2 linked regions of the Collimonas fungivorans Ter331 genome follow. The protein of the gene in region 1 interacts with the protein of each later gene in a pairwise test. Links are inferred from orthologs where the notes say so. Each region holds a gene or a part of one and is shown in the gene's direction. Other genes may lie near its edges.

The links.
Region 2: the proteins of rlmN (region 1) and ftsZ interact in binary tests that used the Escherichia coli proteins (3 or more experiments, as listed by UniProt). The link is inferred for Collimonas fungivorans Ter331 from one-to-one orthologs.

Annotation. Positions count from the first base shown.
Region 1 is NC_015856.1:2,251,064-2,259,050, forward strand. The notes cover bases 810-3,804. They hold rlmN (23S rRNA (adenine(2503)-C(2))-methyltransferase RlmN), read left to right. Parts: upstream 810-1,716; coding sequence 1,717-2,892; downstream 2,893-3,804. Other genes in these bases: CFU_RS09870 (Bax inhibitor-1/YccA family protein), read right to left, coding at 810-951; ndk (nucleoside-diphosphate kinase), read left to right, coding at 1,212-1,619; pilW (type IV pilus biogenesis/stability protein PilW), read left to right, coding at 2,889-3,734; CFU_RS23795 (helix-turn-helix domain-containing protein), read left to right, coding at 3,727-3,804. Also shown: 23S rRNA (uracil(1939)-C(5))-methyltransferase RlmD, read left to right, coding at 1-194; more of CFU_RS09870, read right to left, coding at 256-809; more of CFU_RS23795, read left to right, coding at 3,805-4,677; ispG (flavodoxin-dependent (E)-4-hydroxy-3-methylbut-2-enyl-diphosphate synthase), read left to right, coding at 4,701-5,978; hisS (histidine--tRNA ligase), read left to right, coding at 6,027-7,406; CFU_RS09905 (tetratricopeptide repeat protein), read left to right, coding at 7,432-7,987.
Region 2 is NC_015856.1:4,609,139-4,621,695, reverse strand. Bases 171-3,011 are described here. They hold ftsZ (cell division protein FtsZ), read left to right. Parts: upstream 171-923; coding sequence 924-2,099; downstream 2,100-3,011. Other genes in these bases: lpxC (UDP-3-O-acyl-N-acetylglucosamine deacetylase), read left to right, coding at 2,982-3,011; CFU_RS20485 (peroxiredoxin), read left to right, coding at 2,332-2,838; ftsA (cell division protein FtsA), read left to right, coding at 171-802. Outside these bases: more of ftsA, read left to right, coding at 1-170; more of lpxC, read left to right, coding at 3,012-3,917; CFU_RS20475 (hypothetical protein), read right to left, coding at 3,974-4,474; CFU_RS20470 (M23 family metallopeptidase), read left to right, coding at 4,892-5,848; preprotein translocase subunit SecA, read left to right, coding at 6,058-8,817; bifunctional glutamate N-acetyltransferase/amino-acid acetyltransferase ArgJ, read left to right, coding at 9,027-10,265; CFU_RS20455 (ATP-binding protein), read left to right, coding at 10,406-11,281; 8-oxo-dGTP diphosphatase MutT, read left to right, coding at 11,278-11,691; DNA gyrase inhibitor YacG, read right to left, coding at 11,711-11,899; cell division protein ZapD, read right to left, coding at 11,921-12,557. UniProt on the Escherichia coli protein: Essential cell division protein that forms a contractile ring structure (Z ring) at the future cell division site. The regulation of the ring assembly controls the timing and the location of cell division.

The DNA of each region.
Region 1 (7,987 bases):
TGGTCGGCCTGGCGGCCATCGACCCGGCGTTGATGCCGCAGCGGATCGTGTACGTTTCCTGCAACCCGTCGACCCTGGCGCGCGACGCCGGTTTGCTGATCGCCGGCGGCTATCGCCTGAGCCAGGCCGGGGTGGTGAACATGTTTCCGCATACGGCGCATGTGGAATCGATTGCGGTGTTCGACCTGCCTTGATGCGGTTGGCCCGACAATAAAAAACCGGCCAGAAGGCCGGTTTTTTTGTGGCTGGTGTTGCCTAGTTGCGGTTGCCGCCGAAAATCCCCAGCAGGGACAACAGGTTGACAAAGATGTTGTAGACATCCAGGTACAGGCTCAGCGTTGCCGAGATGTAATTGGTTTCGCCGCCGTTGATGATGCGCTGCACGTCATACAGGATGTAGGCCGAGAAAATCGCGATGGCGATCACCGATACCGCCAGGTAGAGAGCCGGGATCTGCAGAAAAACATTGGCCAGCGATGCCAGCAGCAGCACCACGACGCCGGCGAACAGCCATTTGCCCATGTTCGAGAAATCGCGCTTGCTGACCGTGGCGATGCTGGCCATGACCACAAACACGCTGGCGGTGCCGCCGAAAGCCATCATGATCAGCGTGGCGCCGTTGGAGAAGCCGACCAGCGTATGGCCGATCAGGCGCGACAGCATCAGGCCCATGAAGAAGGTGAAGCCTAGCAGCAGCAATACGCCCCAGCCGGTGTTCTTGGTCTTTTCAATTGCATAAAAGAAACCAAACGCCACCGCCATGAAGGCCATGAAGCCGATCAACGGACTGTTTCTGAAGAAACTGAAGTCCATCTGTACTCCCAGCCAGGCGCCCGCAATTGTCGGCAGCATGGACAGGGCCAGCAGCCAGTACGTGTTGCGCAGCACACGGTGCTGTACGCTCAGCGCGGTGCTGCCGGGCGAGTAGGTCGGTTGCAGGTTCGGGTTCATCAGGGACTCCTTTGGAAATTGCAAAAGTACTAAATTGTTGCGATCATAGCATCTAACTTCAACATCATTACATCAGACAACAACGCCGCAAAGTGGTTCTCCGGCGTTTTTTACGACTTTTCTATGGCATGCAGCTTGCGTTTTGGCTGGTTTTGACGATTCTACATGGGTGTTTCGTGTTAAAATCAAAGGTTGATTGAACTATTAACCAGTCATTTAAATAAGCAGCTTAACCCTTTCATTTTATTGGAGTTTTTCAGATGGCAATTGAACGCACCCTGTCCATTATCAAACCGGACGCAGTGGCAAAGAACGTAATCGGTCAAATTTACACCCGTTTTGAAAACGCTGGCCTGAAAATCGTTGCTGCCCGCATGACGCACCTGTCGCGCGCAGAAGCTGAAGGTTTCTACGCGGTTCACCGCGAGCGTCCTTTCTTCAAGGACCTGGTCGATTTCATGATCTCCGGCCCAGTGATGATCCAAGCGCTGGAAGGCGAAAACGCAGTACTGAAGCACCGCGACCTGATGGGCGCAACCGATCCTAAGAAGGCAGAAAAAGGCACTATCCGTGCTGACTTCGCTGACTCGATCGACGCTAACGCAGTGCACGGTTCGGACGCAGTGGAAGCGGCGAAAGTTGAAATCGCCTATTTCTTCCCGGCGTAATTGTTTTAAATGTTTGCATAGTTGGGGGCAGGGAAAAACGCTCGTTGTTGTAAAGTGCGGCGACCCTGTCCTGCAATTATCTTGAATTGGAAATGCCATGACTGCTCTCACCAACCTGCTGGATCTGGATCCCGCACAACTGACCGCTTACTGCGGCGAGTTGGGTGAGAAGCCGTTCCGCGCAAAACAACTGCTGCGCTGGATTCATCAATTCGGCGCACACGATTTCGACGCAATGACCGATTTGGCCAAGTCATTGCGTGACAAGCTGGCGACCCGGGCAATGATCGCTGCTCCCGCCGTGATCAGCGACCACACCTCGACCGACGGCACCCGCAAGTGGCTGCTCGATGTCGGCCAGGGCAATGCGGTGGAGACGGTGTTCATCCCCGAAGAGAACCGCGGCACCCTGTGCATTTCGACCCAGGCCGGCTGCGCGGTGAATTGCCGCTTCTGTTCCACCGGCAAGCAAGGCTTCAGCCGCAACCTGACAGTCGGTGAAATCATCGGCCAGTTGTGGATGGCCGAGTTTGAACTGCGCAAGTCCAAGGGCATCGAGCCTGGCCATAAGGGCGAACGCCAGATCACCAACGTGGTGATGATGGGCATGGGCGAACCCTTGCTGAACTACGAACCGACCGTGACCGCGCTCAAGCTGATGCTGGACGATAACGCTTACGGCCTGTCGCGCCGCCGCGTGACCTTGTCCACCAGCGGCGTGGTGCCGATGATCGACAAGCTGTCGCAGGATTGCGCGGTGGCGATGGCGGTATCGCTGCATGCCTCCAACGACACCTTGCGCGATGGCCTGGTGCCGCTCAACAAGAAATATCCGCTGCGCGACCTGATGGCGGCCTGCAAGCGCTACCTGGAATTTGCGCCGCGCGATTTCATTACCTTTGAATATTGCATGCTGGACGGCGTCAACGATACCGACGCCCACGCCCGCGAGCTGATCGCCCTGGTCCAGGGCCACGCAGGCGGACCGGCCGTGCCTTGCAAATTCAACCTGATCCCGTTCAATCCTTTCCCTGAATCGGGATTGAAGCGCTCGAACAATCCACGCATCAAGGCTTTCGCCCAGATCCTGATGGACGCCGGCATCGTCACCACCGTGCGCAAGACGCGCGGCGACGATATCGATGCCGCCTGCGGCCAGCTCGCCGGCGAAGTGCAGGACCGGACGCGGGTGCAGGAACGCATGCAGAAAATGACCGAATATCAGCAGAAATTCGGAAAGAACTTTGGCCGTATCATCGAGGTGTCTCAGTGATAGAAAAAGCAAGTAGCAAGCTCGGGAGCTGGCCAGGCCGGCTGGTGTTCGCCGCGGCCGCGTTGTCGCTATTGGCCGGCTTGAGTGCTTGCACCAGCCCGCCGCTCAGCAGCAGCGACAGCGAGGGCGGGTCGCGCCGTGAACTGGCTACCAGTTCGGACCAGACCGAAGCGCAGCGCCGCGCCAGCATCCGCTTGCAGCTTGCGGTCGGTTATTACGAACAGCACCAGCTGGAAGTGGCGCTGGATGAGATCAAGCAGGCTCTGGCGGCAGATCCTGAACTGGCCGACGCCTACAGCGTGCGCGGGCTGATCTATATGGGCATGTCGGAAAACCGCCTGGCCGACGACAATTTCCAGCGCGCCCTGCGGCTGTCGCCGAACAACCCGGACTACGCCAACAACTATGGCTGGTTCCTGTGCCAGAACGGCCGCGCCAAGGAATCGATCGTGCATTTCGAGACGGCGCTGAAAAGCCGCAATTACCAGTCGCCGGCAAAAGCGCTGACCAACGCCGGCGTCTGCAGCCTCAAATTCAACGATACCGTGGCGGCGCAGCGCTACCTGTCGCAGGCGTTCCAGTTCGACGCCAGCAATCCTCTGACCAACGCCAAGCTGGCGCAGCTGGCGTATGACCGCAACGATTATGAACGGGCCCGGTTTTATATCGGCCTCGTATTAAAAACCGATGTGCAGAATGCGGAAGCATTATGGACAGCTATCAAAGTGGAGCGAAAGTTGGGTGACACTGCTGCAGAGGCAAGTTTGGTGACGCAATTGCGCCGTCGTTTCGGCGGCTCCCCGGAATTCGCAGCGTATCAGCGCGGGGCGTTTAATGAGTGAGCCTGAACAGCTGAAAATCACCGATGCCGATTCCGGCGAGGATAGCGCAGCTCCCGTAACCGCCAGCGCCGAGCCGCTTACGCTCGGCGCGCAGTTGGGCGGCAGGCGGGAAGAGCTGGGCTGGTCGGTGCAGGACGTGGCCAGCCACCTGAAGCTGGCGCCGCGCCAGATCGACGCCATGGAACACGATAACTACGCTGCGCTGCCGACCATGGTGATGACGCGCGGTTTCATCCGTTCTTACGCAAAACTGCTGGGCCTGGATGCAGCCGCCTTGCTGGCGACCATCGCGCCGCCGGCAGCGGCGCAAGCGAGAGTCAGCGTGGTGCACGGCAGCCCGTTGTCGACGCCTTTCTCGGAGTCCCGCTTCAGTTTGATGGGGCGCAATAAATTTGCCTACAAATGGCTGGTGGTGCTGGCCGTGCTGCTGTTGCTGCTGGCCGTGGCGATACGGCTGGATGTATTGCCGGTGGTGCAGAATACGCTGCAGTCGCTGACTGAAAAATCCGCCGCGTCAAGTGCGGACAACGCAGCCAGCGCCGAAGACAAGGCCGGTTTGCCTGCCGCCGCCGAGACGCAATCTGCGGATGCTGCGGCCAAGGCTGCCTTGACCGCGGCTCCTGCCGCGAGCGCCGCGCCGGTGTCCGAAGTAGGCGTCAATGCGGTGCCGGCCAACACTCCAATGGCGAACCCGGCGACGGCCAGCGGCGGCGAGCTGAGCCTGAACTTCCGCCAGGATTCATGGGTCGAAATCAAGCGCGCCGACAACACCGTGCTGCTCTCGCGCCTGGCCAAGGCCGGCAGTACGGAAACAGTCGACATGTCGCAGCCGGTCAATGTCATCATCGGCAATCTTGCCGGCGTCGACGCGACGCTGCGCGGTGCGCCAGTGGACTTGAAGGCCGGGTCGAAAACCAACGTGGCCAGATTGAACCTGAAATAAGCGTGATGGAAAGAGAGATGCCCATGCCGCAGACGAATTTGCCGACGAATTTACCGATAGGCTCAGGCCCCAGCGTGCGCCGCCTTAGCCGCGGCGCGACGATCAGCTATGGCGAACGCAAGATCATGGTCGGCGGCGGTGCGCCGGTGGTGGTGCAGTCGATGACCAATACTGATACCGCCGACGCGATCGGCACCGCGATCCAGATCAAGGACCTGGCGCGCGCCGGTTCCGAGCTGGTGCGCATTACCGTGAACAATCCGGAAGCGGCGGCGGCCGTGCCGGCGATCCGCGAGCAGCTGGACAAGATGGGGATTGATGTGCCGCTGGTGGGAGATTTCCACTACAACGGCCATACCCTGTTGAACGATTTTCCCGAATGCGCCCAGGCTTTGTCGAAATACCGTATCAATCCGGGCAATGTCGGCAAGGGCGCCAAGCGCGATACCCAGTATGCGCAGATGATCGAGGCCGCCTGCAGGTATGACAAGCCGGTCCGCATCGGCGTCAACTGGGGCAGCCTGGACCAGGCGCTGCTGGCGCGCATCATGGATGAGAACGCCTTGCGCAGCCAGCCATGGCTGGCGCAGGCGGTGATGTATGAAGCGCTGGTGACCTCGGCGATAGAGAATGCGCAGCGGGCGGAAGAACTGGGCCTGGCGGCCGACCGCATCATCCTGTCGTGCAAGGTGTCGGGCGTGCAGGACCTGATCGCGGTATACCGCGAACTGGCGCGGCGCTGCGACTACCCGCTGCACCTGGGGCTGACGGAAGCCGGCATGGGCAGCAAGGGCATCGTGGCTTCGACCGCGGCCTTGTCGGTGCTGCTGCAGGAAGGCATAGGCGACACCATCAGGATTTCGCTGACGCCGGAACCGGGCGGCGACCGCACGCGGGAAGTGATCGTCGGCCAGGAGATTCTGCAAACCATGGGCTTGCGCAAGTTCGCGCCGATGGTGATTGCCTGCCCTGGTTGCGGCCGCACCACCTCGACCGTGTTCCAGGACCTGGCGGACAAGATCCAGACCTATCTGCGCGACCAGATGCCAGTCTGGAAAAAAGCCTATCCCGGCGTCGAAGGCATGAACGTGGCGGTGATGGGCTGTATCGTCAACGGTCCGGGCGAATCCAAGCATGCGAATATCGGCATCAGCCTGCCGGGCACCGGCGAATCGCCGGCGGCGCCGGTGTTCATCGACGGCGAGAAAAAACTGACGCTGCGCGGCGAACGGATCGCCGAAGAGTTCCAGGCTGTAGTGCTGGATTACGTGAAGAGCCATTATGGCCAGGCCGCGGCCTGATCCGAACAAATATCAACCAATTGACCATTACCGGTGCATTGAAAAAGAATGTCTGAAAATAAGAAAGCCGAAAAAATCGTCGGCGTAAAAGGTATGAACGATATCCTGCCGGCCGACGCCGCCTTGTGGGAATTGTTTGAAAACACCGTGGAATCGGTGCTGAAGAGCTACGGCTTCCAGAAAATCCGCACGCCTATCGTCGAACCTACCGCCTTGTTTGCGCGCGGCCTCGGCGCCGTGACCGACATCGTCGAAAAGGAAATGTATTCGTTCACCGATTCGATGAACGGCGACAACCTGACCCTGCGTCCGGAAAGCACCGCCGGCGTGGTGCGTGCGGCGATCGAGCACAACCTGACTTACGACGGCCCGAAACGGCTCTGGTACAGCGGCCCGATGTTCCGCCACGAGCGTCCGCAACGCGGCCGTTACCGCCAGTTCCACCAGGTCGGCGCCGAAGCGCTCGGTTTCACCGGCCCGGATATCGACGCCGAACTGATCATGATGTGCCAGCGGTTGTGGGACGACCTCGGCCTGCAGGACGTCAAGCTGCAGCTGAATTCGATCGGCGATGCGGAAGAGCGTAACCGCCACCGCGCCGACCTGATCGCTTATTTCGAGCAGCACAAGGAGCTGCTGGACGCCGATGCGCAACGCCGCCTGCACACCAATCCTTTGCGCATCCTGGACACCAAGAATCCGGCCATGCAGGACATGGTCAACGGCGCGCCGCAACTGCTGTCCTATCTGGGCGCGGAATCGCTGGCGCACTTCGAAGGCGTGCAAAAGATCCTGAACCACAACAATATTCCGTTCACCATCAACCCGCGCCTGGTGCGCGGCATGGACTACTACAACCGCACCGTGTTCGAGTGGGTCACCGACCAGCTCGGCTCGCAAGGCACGGTCTGCGGCGGCGGCCGTTACGATCCGCTGGTGGAAATGTTCGGCGGCAAGCCGACTCCGGCCTGCGGTTTTGCAATGGGCATCGAGCGCTTGCTGGAACTGATGCGCGCCAACGGCGAACAAGCCGTGCGCAACGAATGCGATGTGTACCTGGTGCACCAGGGCGAGGCAGCGCAGCTGCAATCGTTCGTGCTGGCCGAGCGTTTGCGCAATGCCGGGCTGGATGTTGTGCTACATTGCGCCTCGGCCAATGCCGGCGGCAGCTTCAAGTCGCAGATGAAGCGTGCCGACGCCAGCGGCGCAGCCTACGCCATCATTATCGGCGAAGACGAAGTGGCGAACCAGACCGCGACCGTCAAGACCTTGCGCGCCGAAGGCGATGCTGAAAAAGCTAGTGCCGGCAATCAAAGTGTCGTACCTTTCGATGCGGTAAGCGATTATCTGGTCGACCAGATAGTCGGCGCCGGCGACGATCATGACCACGACCATGGTGATCATGGACATGTTCACTATCATCATTAAATTCATCACTAAAAACTAAAATCATATGGCATTCGATCTCGACGAACAGGAACAACTGGCAACGCTTAAGGATTGGTGGAATAAATACGGCAATCTGACGACCTGGGTGCTGATTATCGCCCTGGCTGCCTACGCCGGCTGGTCCGGCTGGAATTATTACCAGCGCAGCCAGTCCTTGCAGGCTTCGCAGCTTTACGACGAGCAGCAAAAGGCGGTGGCGAGCAAGGACAACGCCAAGGTGCAGCGCGCCGCTGCCGATATCCAGCAGAAATTCGGCCGTACGGCGTATGCCGGCATGGCGGCTTTTTCGGCCGCCAAGGTGGCGTTTGACGCCAATGACCTGAATGCAGCGAAGGAACAGCTGCAATGGGTGCTCGACCATGGCCGCGACGACGACCACAAGGCGCTGGCCCGGATCCGGCTGGCTGGCATCCTGCTTGACCAGAAGGCCTACGACGACGGCTTGAAAGTGCTGGCGGCAGACCTGCCGGCGCCTTTCGCCAGCGCGGCGGCCGATCGCAAGGGCGACATCCTGGTGGCGCAGAACAAGCTGGACGAGGCGCGCGCCGCCTACCAGCTGG
Region 2 (12,557 bases), 2.4 Mb from region 1 along the record:
ACCAATCGGCATGAGCGGCATCCGACTGGAAGTCAAGGTGCACATCGTGACCGGCGCGGTGTCTGCAGTGCAGAACATCGTCAAGTGCATCCGCCGCTGCGGCCTGGAAGTATCGGACCTGATCTTGCAGCCGATGGCCTCGGCCGATGCGGTGCTGACGCCCGACGAGAAAGAGCTGGGCGTGGTGCTGGTCGATATCGGCGGCGGCACCACCGACGTTGCGGTGTTCACCGAAGGTGCGATTCGGCATACCGCGGTGATCCCGATTGCCGGCGACCAGATCACCAACGACATCGCGATGGCGCTGCGTACGCCGACCAACGAGGCGGAAGAGATCAAACTGCGCTACGGCGTGGCCAAGCAGATCCTGGCCGATCCGGGCGAGACGCTGGAAGTGCCCGGCCTGGGCGACCGCAATCCGCGCACCCTGTCGCGCCAGGCCTTGGCGGCAGTGATCGAGCCGCGGGTCGAAGAACTGTTTGCGCTGGTGCACCAGGTGGTGCGCGAGTCGGGGTACGAAGAGGTGCTGTCGAGCGGAGTGGTGCTGACTGGCGGTTCGGCCATGATGCCCGGCATGATCGAGCTGGCGGAGGATATTTTCCTCAAGCCGGCACGGCTGGGGACGCCGGACTACCGCGGCCAGCTGGCCGACGTGGTGCGCAGCCCGCGTTATTCGACCGTGCTGGGCCTGCTGCTGGAAGCGAAGAAACAATACCTGCGCGGTTATATCGTGACGCGCCAGGAAGGTTCGGCGAAGGCGATCTGGCAGCGCATGAAGGAATGGTTCCTGGGTAATTTTTAAGACGGCTTTTTATACGAAATTTGTTTTTAACGTTGTTTGTGCAACACGCAGTTGTCAGTTGCTAGGCCTCACACCGCGTGATGCCTATTGACTGAATGCTGCATCTTTATGAGGAAATATCATGGAAATCGATATGCTTGACAATGCAACTTTGGGCACCGTGATTAAAGTTGTCGGCGTCGGTGGCGCCGGCGGCAATGCGGTCCAACATATGATCAACAAGGGTGTGTCAGGAGTGGAGTTCATCGCCGCCAACACCGATGCGCAGGCGCTCAAGCAATCGAAGGCGCATAACGTGATCCAGATCGGCGAGACCGGACTGGGCGCGGGCATGAAGCCGTCGGTGGGTCGTCAGCTAGCCGAGGAATCGCGCGGCCGGATCGAAGACGCATTGCGCGGCGCGCACATGGTGTTCATCGCTGCGGGCATGGGCGGCGGCACCGGCACCGGCGCTGCGCCGGTGGTGGCGCAGATCGCCAAGGAACTGGGTGCGCTGACGGTGGCGGTGGTGTCGAAGCCGTTTTCGTATGAAGGCCAGAAATGCATGGACATCGCCGACGAAGGTCTGGAAGCCCTGTCCCAGCATGTTGATTCGCTGATCATCATTCTCAACGAGAAGCTCGAAGAGATTTATGAAGACGACAGCATGATGGAATGGCTGCAGCACGCCGACGACGTCCTCAACAACGCTGTCGCCGGGATCGCCGAAATCATCAATGTGCCAGGCCACATCAACGTCGACTTCAATGACGTCAAGACCATCATGGGCGAACAAGGCAAGGCCATGATGGGAACCGCCACTGCATCCGGCGTCGATCGCGCGCGCCTGGCGGCGGAGCAGGCGGTTGCCTCGCCGCTGCTGGACGGCATCGATCTGTCCGGCGCCCGCGGGGTGCTGGTCAACGTCACGGCCAGCCGCAGCCTGAAGGGGAAGGAAATCAAGGAAGTCATGGCGACCGTGCGTGCGTTTGCGGCGCCGGACGCTTCGATTGCCCAGGGCATCGCCTACGACGAAACCATGGGCGACGATATCCGCGTCACCGTGGTGGCGACCGGCCTGGGCCGTGCGCGCAAGGCTGTGCAGCTGGTGCAGGCGCCGATGATGCGCACCGGCACCCACAACGAGCCGATGATGCACGGCCAGGCTTCCGTGGGACACGGCAGCTCGTCGTTCGAAGGCATGAAGGCGCCGGCGGTATGGCGTCGCGAGTCGGCTTCCGACACGGTGCGGGCTTTGGAAAAGAACGGCATGGAAACCTACGACATTCCGGCTTTCCTGCGCAAGCAAGCGGACTAAGTCGGGGCGCTTTTGTCCCAATGGTGATGGCGGGTGCTGATACCCGCTATCATCGCCGGCATTCTGCATGAAAGTGCGGAACAGGGCATACTGCGGGTTCAACGCCGCGTCGAAAGGCGCGGCGTTTTCTTTTGTAGCATCCGCCAACATTTCGTGCTTCTGGAATACCGGCGCGCGCCATAGCGTTGCGCCACGGGCTTCAGGGCATCCATACCTAGACAAGGACTTAATCATGACTATCAAGATCGGCGATCGCCTGCCGGAAGGCAAATTAGCAGAATTCATCGAAACCGAGACCGAAGGCTGCTCGCTCGGACCAAATTCGTTCAATGTCAGCGACCTGGTCAAGGGCAAGAAAATCGCCTTGTTCGCCGTGCCGGGCGCTTTCACGCCGACCTGTTCCGCCAAGCACCTGCCTGGCTACATCCAGCATGCGGCGGAATTCAAGGCCAAGGGCGTCGATGAAATCTGGGCGGTTTCCGTCAACGATGCGTTTGTCATGGGCGCCTGGGGCCGTGACCAGAAAGCCACCGGCATCGTGCGTTTGCTGGCTGACGGCAATGCCGATTTCGTCAAGGCGCTGGGCCTGGATGCCGATTTCGGCAAGTTCGGCATGGGCGTGCGCTCACAACGTTTTTCGGCGCTGATCGACGATGGCGTGGTCAAGCAGCTGAACGTGGAGCAGGGCGGCAAGTTCGAGGTATCCAATGCGGAAACCCTGCTGGCGCAACTGGCCTAAAAGCTAGCCATTGTCGGTAAAGAAGGCGGCGCCAGTGGTGCCGTTTTTCAGTTCCGGGGCCGGAAACACCCTGGCGTGTTTTTTACCCCACAATAACTACATATCGTTACTGAATAATTATCAGTCAGACTTATAATGTCATCATGTTGAAACAGCGCACTATCAAAAGAATTGTCAAGACGACAGGCATTGGCGTCCATTCCGGCACCAAGGTCGAGCTGACCTTGCGTCCGGCAGCAGTGGATACCGGCATCGTTTTCCGGCGTGTCGATATAGATCCTGCCGTCGATTTCCCGGCCAAGGCCACCGAAGTCGGGGACACGCGCATGGCCTCGGTGCTGGTCAAAGACGGCGTGCGGGTTTCTACCATCGAACATCTGATGTCGGCCTGTTCGGGGCTGGGCATTGACAACCTGTATGTCGACGTGACTGCCGAGGAAATCCCCATCATGGACGGTTCGGCGTCGTCGTTCGTGTTCCTGCTGCAGCAAGCGGGGCTGGAAGAGCAAAACGCCGCCAAGAAATTCGTGCGCATCAAAAAATCGGTCGAAGTGCGAGAAGGCGAAGGCGACCGCGAGAAATGGGCGCGGCTCGATCCATGCAACGGTTTCAAGCTGAAGTTCTTTATCGAATTCAACCACCCTGCGGTGGATGGCACCGGCCAGACCGCGGAAGTCGATTTCGGCATCCAGTCATATGTGAAGGAAGTGGCGCGCGCCCGCACGTTCGGTTTCATGCAGGATGTGGAAACCATGCGCGGCCTGGGACTGGCGCGCGGCGGTTCGCTGGAAAACGCTATCGTGATGGATGAGTACCGCATTCTTAACAGCGATGGCTTGCGCTACGAAAACGAGTTTGTCCGCCACAAGATCCTGGACGCCATCGGCGACCTGTATCTGATCGGCCATCCGCTGCTGGCCAGCTACACCGCCCACAAGTCGGGCCACGGCCTGAACAACCAGTTGCTGCGCGCTTTGCTGGCCCAGCCGGATGCCTATGAAGTGGTCAGCTTCGACGAGTTGAGCGAAGCGCCCGGCGCTTATCAACGCCAGGTCGGGCAAGAGTGGGCTCTTAACTAGCTGTTTGTGTATAATGCCATTTTTGCAAGATGGCGTTCATCCCCGCCTGCAGCGATTCATTTTTTGTCGCTATAGCGCCTGACCATCGCTGCGATAGCATTTTTCAGTGCTTCGTTGGCAGTCGATGGTTCCAGTTCTTCCATCAGCGAAGAGAATGCCGATACAGCTTTGGATGAAAGTAGTGCCTGCTTGACAGCAGGCGCTTTCATTAGGTTTTGGCTTACTTGCACTTTGATTCGGATTGCATTAATCTGCCAATTTCCTGCCAGCAATTGGTTTTGCAGGCGTGGCAGTTGCTGCTTCAATTTGCTTGCCAGAGCTGCATTGGGAGCTGACAGCACCAGCTGCCCGGCTTCGCATTGCAATACTTCGCAGGTACTGAACATGGCAGGCAATTCGGCGGCGCATTGTTTTTGCAGCGCCGCCATGCGTGTGACAGCGGGCAGCAAAGCCGCCATCTTGTCATTCCCCCGTAAAAAATCGGCAACGGCTTTTTGAGTTTGAGGCCTGGAACCCGTTGTCGCTGGCCGGTAAGAAGAAGGTGAGAGTCTACGCATGATGGTGAAACCATATCACACCTGTGACCAGGAGCCTATTGAGAGTCAATTTGGGAGATGCGTTCAAACCAAAACGTGTGCTGGCAAGGGTGTAGCAGGGAATTCGTGCAGCATAGCTGCACGCCTGCGTAACGATACCCGCCTGCAGGCGGGTATGCGCCCTGCACAAGGGCGTGGCGCAGCAGGGGCCGAGGCCCCTGCAAGCCATGCAACGCAGTCCAGCGCACGTTTTGGTTTGAACCCGGAGGGAACGAGCCGTAGGCGTCGCATGCCGTTGTTGCAGGGGGCGGCCATCCGCATCCTTGCCGTAGCACCGCTACGTCGCGTCGCTGCGCCTAGGCCTGCAACGCCTACGTCACGTTCGCACTCCCAAATTGACTCTCAACAGGCTCCAGTCAGGGCTTCACCGGAGCTGCAATGCAGGTAATTCTGTTGCACCCGCGTTTTAATCGCGCAAAATCCATCACCTTAGGCGCCAGGCACATCACCCTGATGATCGTCGGTTTTTTACTGGCGGTATTGCTGGCGACCGGATTATTGTATTTCCTCACCGCCCGTTACGCAGTCGGCCTGCCGTTTGCGGGCAAGGCCACCGGCAACGCTGTCGCCGGAGGAGTACAGGATAAAGACAAGTACCTGAAGGAAAACCTGGCGGCGATGGCCATCAAGCTTGGCGAAATGCAGGCGCAGCTGATGCGCCTGGATGCCTTGGGCGAACGGGTCCAGGGCCTGGCCGGGGTCAAGCCGGAGGAATTCAATTTCAAGGAAGCGCCGGGACGCGGCGGCGCCGAATCGAGCAGCCTGTACGACCGGCGCTCGCACGACATGAGCATGAGTGAATTCCAGCAAGCGCTGGACGCCATGTCGCGCGATGTCGGTTTTCGCACCGACTACCTGAATGTGGTCGAAACCGTGCTGATGAGCGACCGCATCAAGTCCAAGCTGCTGCCGACCAACCAGCCGGTCAACGTCAACTACAATTCCTCCAGCTTCGGCTGGCGGCTCGATCCGTTCACCGGCCGCAGCGCATTTCACGAAGGACTGGATTTTCCAGCCTCGGTCGGCACCAGCATCGTCGCCGCGGCGGCCGGCGTCGTAATCGCCGCCGAATATCATCCGCAATACGGCAACATGCTTGATATCGACCACGGCAACGACATCATCACCCGCTACGCCCATGCCTCCCGGCTGTTTGTCAAGGTGGGCGACATCGTGCAGCGTGGCCAGCATATCGCCGATATTGGCACTACTGGACGTTCGACCGGGCCGCACCTGCATTTCGAAGTAAGAATCAAGGGCGTGGCGCAGGATCCGCGCAAGTTCCTGAACGCTGGCACCGACCTGGCCAAGATGGCAACATTGGCCGGGAAGTAATGAATGTTGTTGTAATGCAAGCACAGTAGAGCCCGGATGCGCCGGATGCCGGGCACAATTTGCGCAACTTGCTATTGTTTCCTGGTGCATAACCCCAATGTGTCGGGGACTGCATGATAAAATTCTCCGATTATTTAGCCACAGCCCGGTTTCGGGGTCATCCACAAGATGCCGCGGAATGCCGCCGGCGCTTTTTTTAGAATCCAAGCATGTCATTACTGACCCAGATTTTCGGTAGCCGCAACCAGCGCCTGCTTAAGCAATATAAAAAAGTCGTCCGACAAATTAATGCACTTGAACCGGCGTTCGAAAAACTGTCCGATGCCGAGCTGCAGGCGAAAACGCCGGAGCTCAAGCAACGCATAGCCGACGGCGAAAAGCTCGACGCCTTGCTGCCGGAAGCATTCGCGGTTTGCCGCGAGGCCGGCAAGCGGGTCTTGAAAATGCGCCATTTCGACGTGCAACTGATCGGCGGCATGGTATTGCATTACGGGAAAATCGCCGAAATGGGCACCGGCGAGGGCAAGACGCTGATGGCGACCCTGCCGGCATACCTGAATGCGCTGTCCGGCAAGGGCGTGCACGTGGTGACCGTCAATGACTACCTGGCGCAGCGCGATGCCGAGTGGATGGGACGTTTGTATGGCTGGCTGGGCCTGACGACCGGGGTCAACCTGTCGTCGGTGGAGCACGACGCCAAGCAGGTGGCTTACGGCGCCGACATCACCTACGGCACCAACAACGAATTCGGTTTCGATTACCTGCGCGACAACATGGTGTACGACGCCGCCGACCGCGTGCAGCGCAGCCTGAATTTCGCCATCGTCGATGAAGTCGACTCGATCCTGATCGATGAAGCGCGGACGCCGCTGATCATTTCCGGCCAGGCTGAAAATCACACCGACCTGTATTACAAGATCAATGAAGTGCCGCCGCTGCTGACCCAGCAGGTCGGCGAAGAAACGCCGGACGGCAAGGGCAAGGTAGAAGTCCCTGGCGATTACACCAAGGATGAAAAAGCGCACCAGGTGCTGCTGACCGAAGCCGGCCATGAAAAAGCCGAGCAGATCCTCACCGACATGGGCTTGCTGGCAGAAGGAGCGTCCCTGTACGACGCCGCCAACATCAGCCTGATCCATCACCTGTACGCCGCGCTGCGCGCGCACTCGCTGTATTTCAAGGACCAGCACTATGTGGTGCAGGGCGGCGAAATCGTCATCGTCGACGAATTCACCGGCCGCATGATGACCGGCCGCCGCTGGTCGGACGGCTTGCACCAGGCGGTGGAAGCCAAGGAAGGCGTCAAGATCCAGAACGAGAACCAGACCCTGGCCTCGATCACCTTCCAGAACTATTTCCGCATGTACGGCAAACTGGCTGGCATGACCGGCACTGCCGATACCGAAGCTTACGAATTTCAGGAAATCTACGGCCTGGAAACCGTGGTGATCCCGCAAAACCGGCCGAACCAGCGCAAGGACCGGCAAGACCAGGTCTACAAGACGTCGCAGGAAAAATACAATGCGATGCTGAAGGATATCCAGGATTGCTACGAGCGCGGACAGCCGGTGCTGGTGGGCACCACCTCGATCGAAAACTCGGAGCTGCTGTCCTCGATCCTGACCAAGGCCAAGCTGCCGCACAACGTGCTGAACGCCAAGCAGCATGCGCGCGAAGCGGAAATCATCGCGCAGGCAGGCCGTCCGCAAGCGATCACTATCGCCACCAACATGGCGGGACGCGGTACCGACATCGTGCTGGGCGGGAATGTCGAGAAACAGATCCAGTTCATCGAAGCCGACGACGCCCTCGGCGATACCGAAAAACAGCTGCGCTCCGACAAGTTGCGCGATGAATGGCAATCGCTGCATGACCACGTGGTCAATGCCGGCGGCTTGCATATCATCGGCACCGAGCGTCATGAATCGCGCCGGGTGGATAACCAGTTGCGCGGCCGTGCTGCGCGCCAGGGCGATCCGGGTTCTTCGCGTTTCTACCTGTCGCTGGACGACGCCTTGCTGCGCATTTTTGCCGGCGACCGCGTGCGCGCCATCATGGACCGGCTGAAAATGCCGGAAGGCGAGCCGATCGAGGCTGGTATCGTGTCGCGTTCGATCGAATCGGCGCAGCGCAAGGTCGAGGCGCGCAACTTCGATATCCGCAAGCAGCTGCTGGAATATGACGATGTCGCCAACGATCAGCGCAAGGTGATCTATCAGCAGCGCAACGAGTTGCTGGAATCGCAAGGCGTGTCCGAGACGGTGGCGTCGCTGCGCGAAGGCGTGCTGGACGACACCTTCCGCACTTATGTGCCGGAAGAATCGCTGGAAGAGCAGTGGAATATCCCGGCGCTGGAAGCAGCCTTGGCCAACGACCTGCACCTGGAAGTGCCGCTGGGCGAGATGCTGAAATCGGAACCTAACCTGACCGACGAGGATCTGCTGGAGCGCGTGCTGACTGCCGCCAATGCTACCTATGACGCCAAGACCGAAATCGTCGGCAAGGAATCGTTCGCCGGCTTCGAGCGCAGCGTCATGCTGCAAAGCGTCGACAGCCATTGGCGCGAACATCTGGCGGCGCTCGACCATCTGCGCCAGGGGATCCACCTGCGCGGTTACGCACAAAAGAATCCGAAGCAGGAATACAAGCGCGAAGCGTTTGAACTGTTTGGCCAGATGCTGGACCTGATCAAGAATGAAGTGGTCAAGGTGGTGATGACGGTACGTATCGAAAACCGCGAGGAAATCGCTGCTGCCGAAGAAGAAATGGCGCAGTCCCATGTGGAAAACGTGCACTACCAGCACGCCGATTTTGATTCGAACGAGGCGCCGGAAACCTTGCTGGCGCCGACTGCGCACAGCGATGAATCGCAGCAGCCGGGCAGCAGCGTGCCGAAGGTCGGCCGCAACGATCCTTGCCCTTGCGGCAGCGGCAAGAAATACAAGCAGTGCCACGGCCAGCTGATGTAACCGGCAAGGATGGGCAACAGCTAAAGCAGGGCGGGGAAACCCGCCCTTTGCTTTTGTTGCGGCAGATGTACACATGTTCTGCGCATACGCCTTAATACCCCTTAAAATAAGCACCTGGATTAGCTGCCGGTCTGCTGGACCGGGCAACCGACCCATTAATCTCGGCAAACCAGCGCCGCCAACACCTATATACCTAGTTAAGGATTCTCATGGCCGTCAACTCCCCCATTCCTGTCGCCGCCGACCTGCTGCCCGTGGCGGGCATCGAGCTTGGCCATGCCGAGGCCGGTGTGCGCAAAGCGAATCGCAAGGATTTGCTGGTGATGAAACTGGCGCCGACGGCGACGGTAGCCGGGGTGTTTACGCAAAACCGCTTTTGCGCCGCTCCGGTGCAAGTCAGCAAAGCACACCTGGCGGCCGCCGAAATTTCGGGCGAACCTGTTCGCGCGCTGCTGATCAATACCGGCAACGCCAATGCCGGCACCGGCGAAGCCGGCCTGGCGGCAGCCAATGCCACCTGTGATGCGCTGGCCGAGCTGCTGGGCTGCCATGCGGCGCAGATCCTGCCGTTTTCGACTGGCGTCATCCTGGAGCCGCTGCCGGTGGAGCGCATCACCGCCGGTTTGCCGCAGGCGCTACAGAACCTGCAAAGCGACAACTGGTTCAATGCCGCTGAGGCTATCATGACCACCGATACCCAGCCGAAGGCGGCTTCGCGCAGCCTGGTCATCGCCGGCAAAACGGTGACGCTGTCCGGCATCAGCAAGGGCGCCGGCATGATCAAGCCGAATATGGCGACCATGCTCGGTTTCCTGGCGATCGATGCGAAAGTGGCGCAACCGGTGCTGGAGCACATGGTGCGCCAGGCCGCCGACCGCTCGTTCAACTGCATCACCATCGACGGCGATACCTCGACCAACGACTCGTTCATGCTGATCGCCACCGGCGCCGGCGAACTGGAAATCAGCAGCGTCGACAGTGCGGAATATGCGGAGCTGGCGGCTGCCGTCACCGATATTTCACGGCATCTGGCGCAAATGATCATCCGCGACGGCGAAGGCGCCACCAAGTTCATCACGATCACGGTGGAACAGGGACAGAACGTCGCAGAATGCCGCAAGATCGCTTATTCGATCGCGCACTCGCCGCTGGTCAAGACCGCTTTCTTCGCTTCCGATCCGAACCTGGGCCGCATCCTGGCGGCGATCGGTTACGCCGGCGTCGACGACCTCGACGTCAGCAAACTGGATCTGTACCTGGATGACGTCCTGGTGGCAAAAAACGGTGGCCGCAATCCTGAATACCAGGAAGCCGACGGCCAGCGCGTCATGAAACAGAGCGAGATCACGGTGCGGGTGCAGCTGGCGCGCGGCGATGCCGATGCGACTGTCTGGACCTGCGATTTATCGCATGACTATGTCTCGATCAATGCTGACTATCGCTCCTGAGCCGATAATATCCCGAAAAAAATGCTGTCCGAGGCCGGCTGTCGGCCACGGCGGCGAATTTACTTTGACAAATAATATTCACCCAGCGGCGTTTTGCTTTGCGTCAGAATGGGGAAATCCCATTTGTCACCGAACCAGCCATGACTCAATTAGACCAATTCCTGCTCCGCGCCGAAGCCCTGCTGACCCGGCTTGAATCCATCCTGCCGCAGGCCAAGGCGGCTCCCGACTGGCAGGCGGCGACCGCTTTTCGCTGGCGCCATCGCGGCGGATCTGCCGGCGGTTACTTGCAGGCGGTCGGCCATATTTCCGATATCGCGCTGTCGGACCTGCACAATATCGAAGTACAGAAGCAGCAGATCGACCAGAATACGCGCCAGTTCGTCGATGGCCGGCCGGCCAACAATGTGCTGCTGACCGGCGCCCGCGGCACCGGCAAATCGTCGCTGATCAAAGCTTGCCTGAACCAGTATGCTCCCCAAGGGTTGCGGCTGATCGAAGTGGATAAGGACGATTTGGCGGCATTGCCGGATATTGTCGACCTGGTGGCGGAGCGGCCGGAACGCTTCATCATTTTCTGCGACGATCTTTCGTTCGAAGAGGGGGAGAGCGGTTACAAGGCGCTCAAAGTGGCGCTCGACGGCAGCATCGCCGCGCAGTCGGACAATGTGCTGATTTATGCCACTTCCAACCGGCGCCATTTGCTGCCGGAGCGGATGTCGGACAATGCCAGCTATAAAACTACCGAGGATGGCGATTTGCATCCGGGGGAAACCGTCGAAGAAAAGATTTCACTTTCAGAGCGCTTCGGACTGTGGGTATCGTTTTATCCGTTCAAGCAAGACGATTACCTGGACATCGTCGGCCATTGGCTCAGCCATTTCGGCTGCAATGCAGAGCAGATTGCGGAAGCGCGCGGCGATGCCTTGCGCTGGGCCTTGCAACGGGCTTCGCGTTCAGGCCGGGTGGCATGGCAGTTTGCCCGCGATTACGCCGGCAGAATGACGCCGCCATGACCGTTCTTGAGCGGGAACCGGTCAATGTAGCAGTCGGCATCCTGATGAAGCCCAACGGCGACGTGCTGCTGGGCCAGAGGCCGGCAGGCAAGCCGATGGCTGGTTACTGGGAGTTCCCGGGGGGGAAAGTCGAATCGGGAGAGTCGATTTTCGACGCCCTCAAGCGTGAACTGCTGGAGGAACTGGGAGTTGAAATTGCCTCTGCCGAGCCTTGGTGCGGAATTGAACATTATTATCCGCATGCGCGCGTGCGTCTGCATTTTTACATCAGCCGCGAATGGCGCGGCGAACCGCAAAGCCTGGAAGGACAGGCGTTTTCATGGCAAGGCAGCGTCGACGTCGAGCCACTGTTACCCGCAGCGATTCCCTTGATTGAATGGCTGGATGAATTGCGCCGAGAGAGCGTGTAAGCTACCTCGCTACCTCGAGTTATTGCGGCAGCTTGCCGTCGTCATCGATTTCATCGGGCGGATTGACTGCCGGGATCGCATATTTCTCTTCGGCCCAGGCGCCCAGGTCGATCTGTTTGCAGCGTTCTGAGCAAAACGGCCTGAACCGGTTGGCGGCAATCCATTCAACTTTTGTGCCGCATGTCGGGCAATCGACGGTAGTAGTCATACAAATCTATTCAAAAAACATTTAAAAATTACAAAGAGTGAGTTCGAACGGCACGTCGCCTTCATACGCTTTTGGCTTCAGGTCGCCGCCCTGGGTGGTGAAGCGCACCCACAGCATGTACTTGTTGGCGGATATTTCAGGAATCGCGGCCAGTTGCTCATCAATGATCAGGCGCAGCATCTGGTAAGATTTTCCTTGCAGCATTTGCTGATAACTACCGTTTTGTGCGTCTATCTTTACCGAACTTCCGGTTTCTCGCAATAAACGCAATACGATGCTGATAGCGTCGAACAACGGCGCCAGCGGCGCGAACCAGCCGACGATATCGGCGAACCGCTGTTCGGCGGGGTGCTGTTGCCAGGCATAGTAGGAAGGCAGGTCGAATTCACAGGCGCCGCCGGGAATGATGGTGCGGCCGCGGATACTCATCAGCCATTCATTTTCGCGTATATGCTGGCCGGTCTTGCCCTGGGTCGCCATCAGCGCTGTGCTGATCCGGTCTATCTCTTGCAGGATGGCGTCCAGCATGTCGGGCGCAACGTTGGGATTGGATTTAAAGCCGAGCAGGGTTTGTTTTTGTCGTTCCAGTTCTTGCAGCAAATCCGACTTCAGATCGGCGCGTCCGGCAACCTCCAGCATTTCGAAAATGGTGGATAGC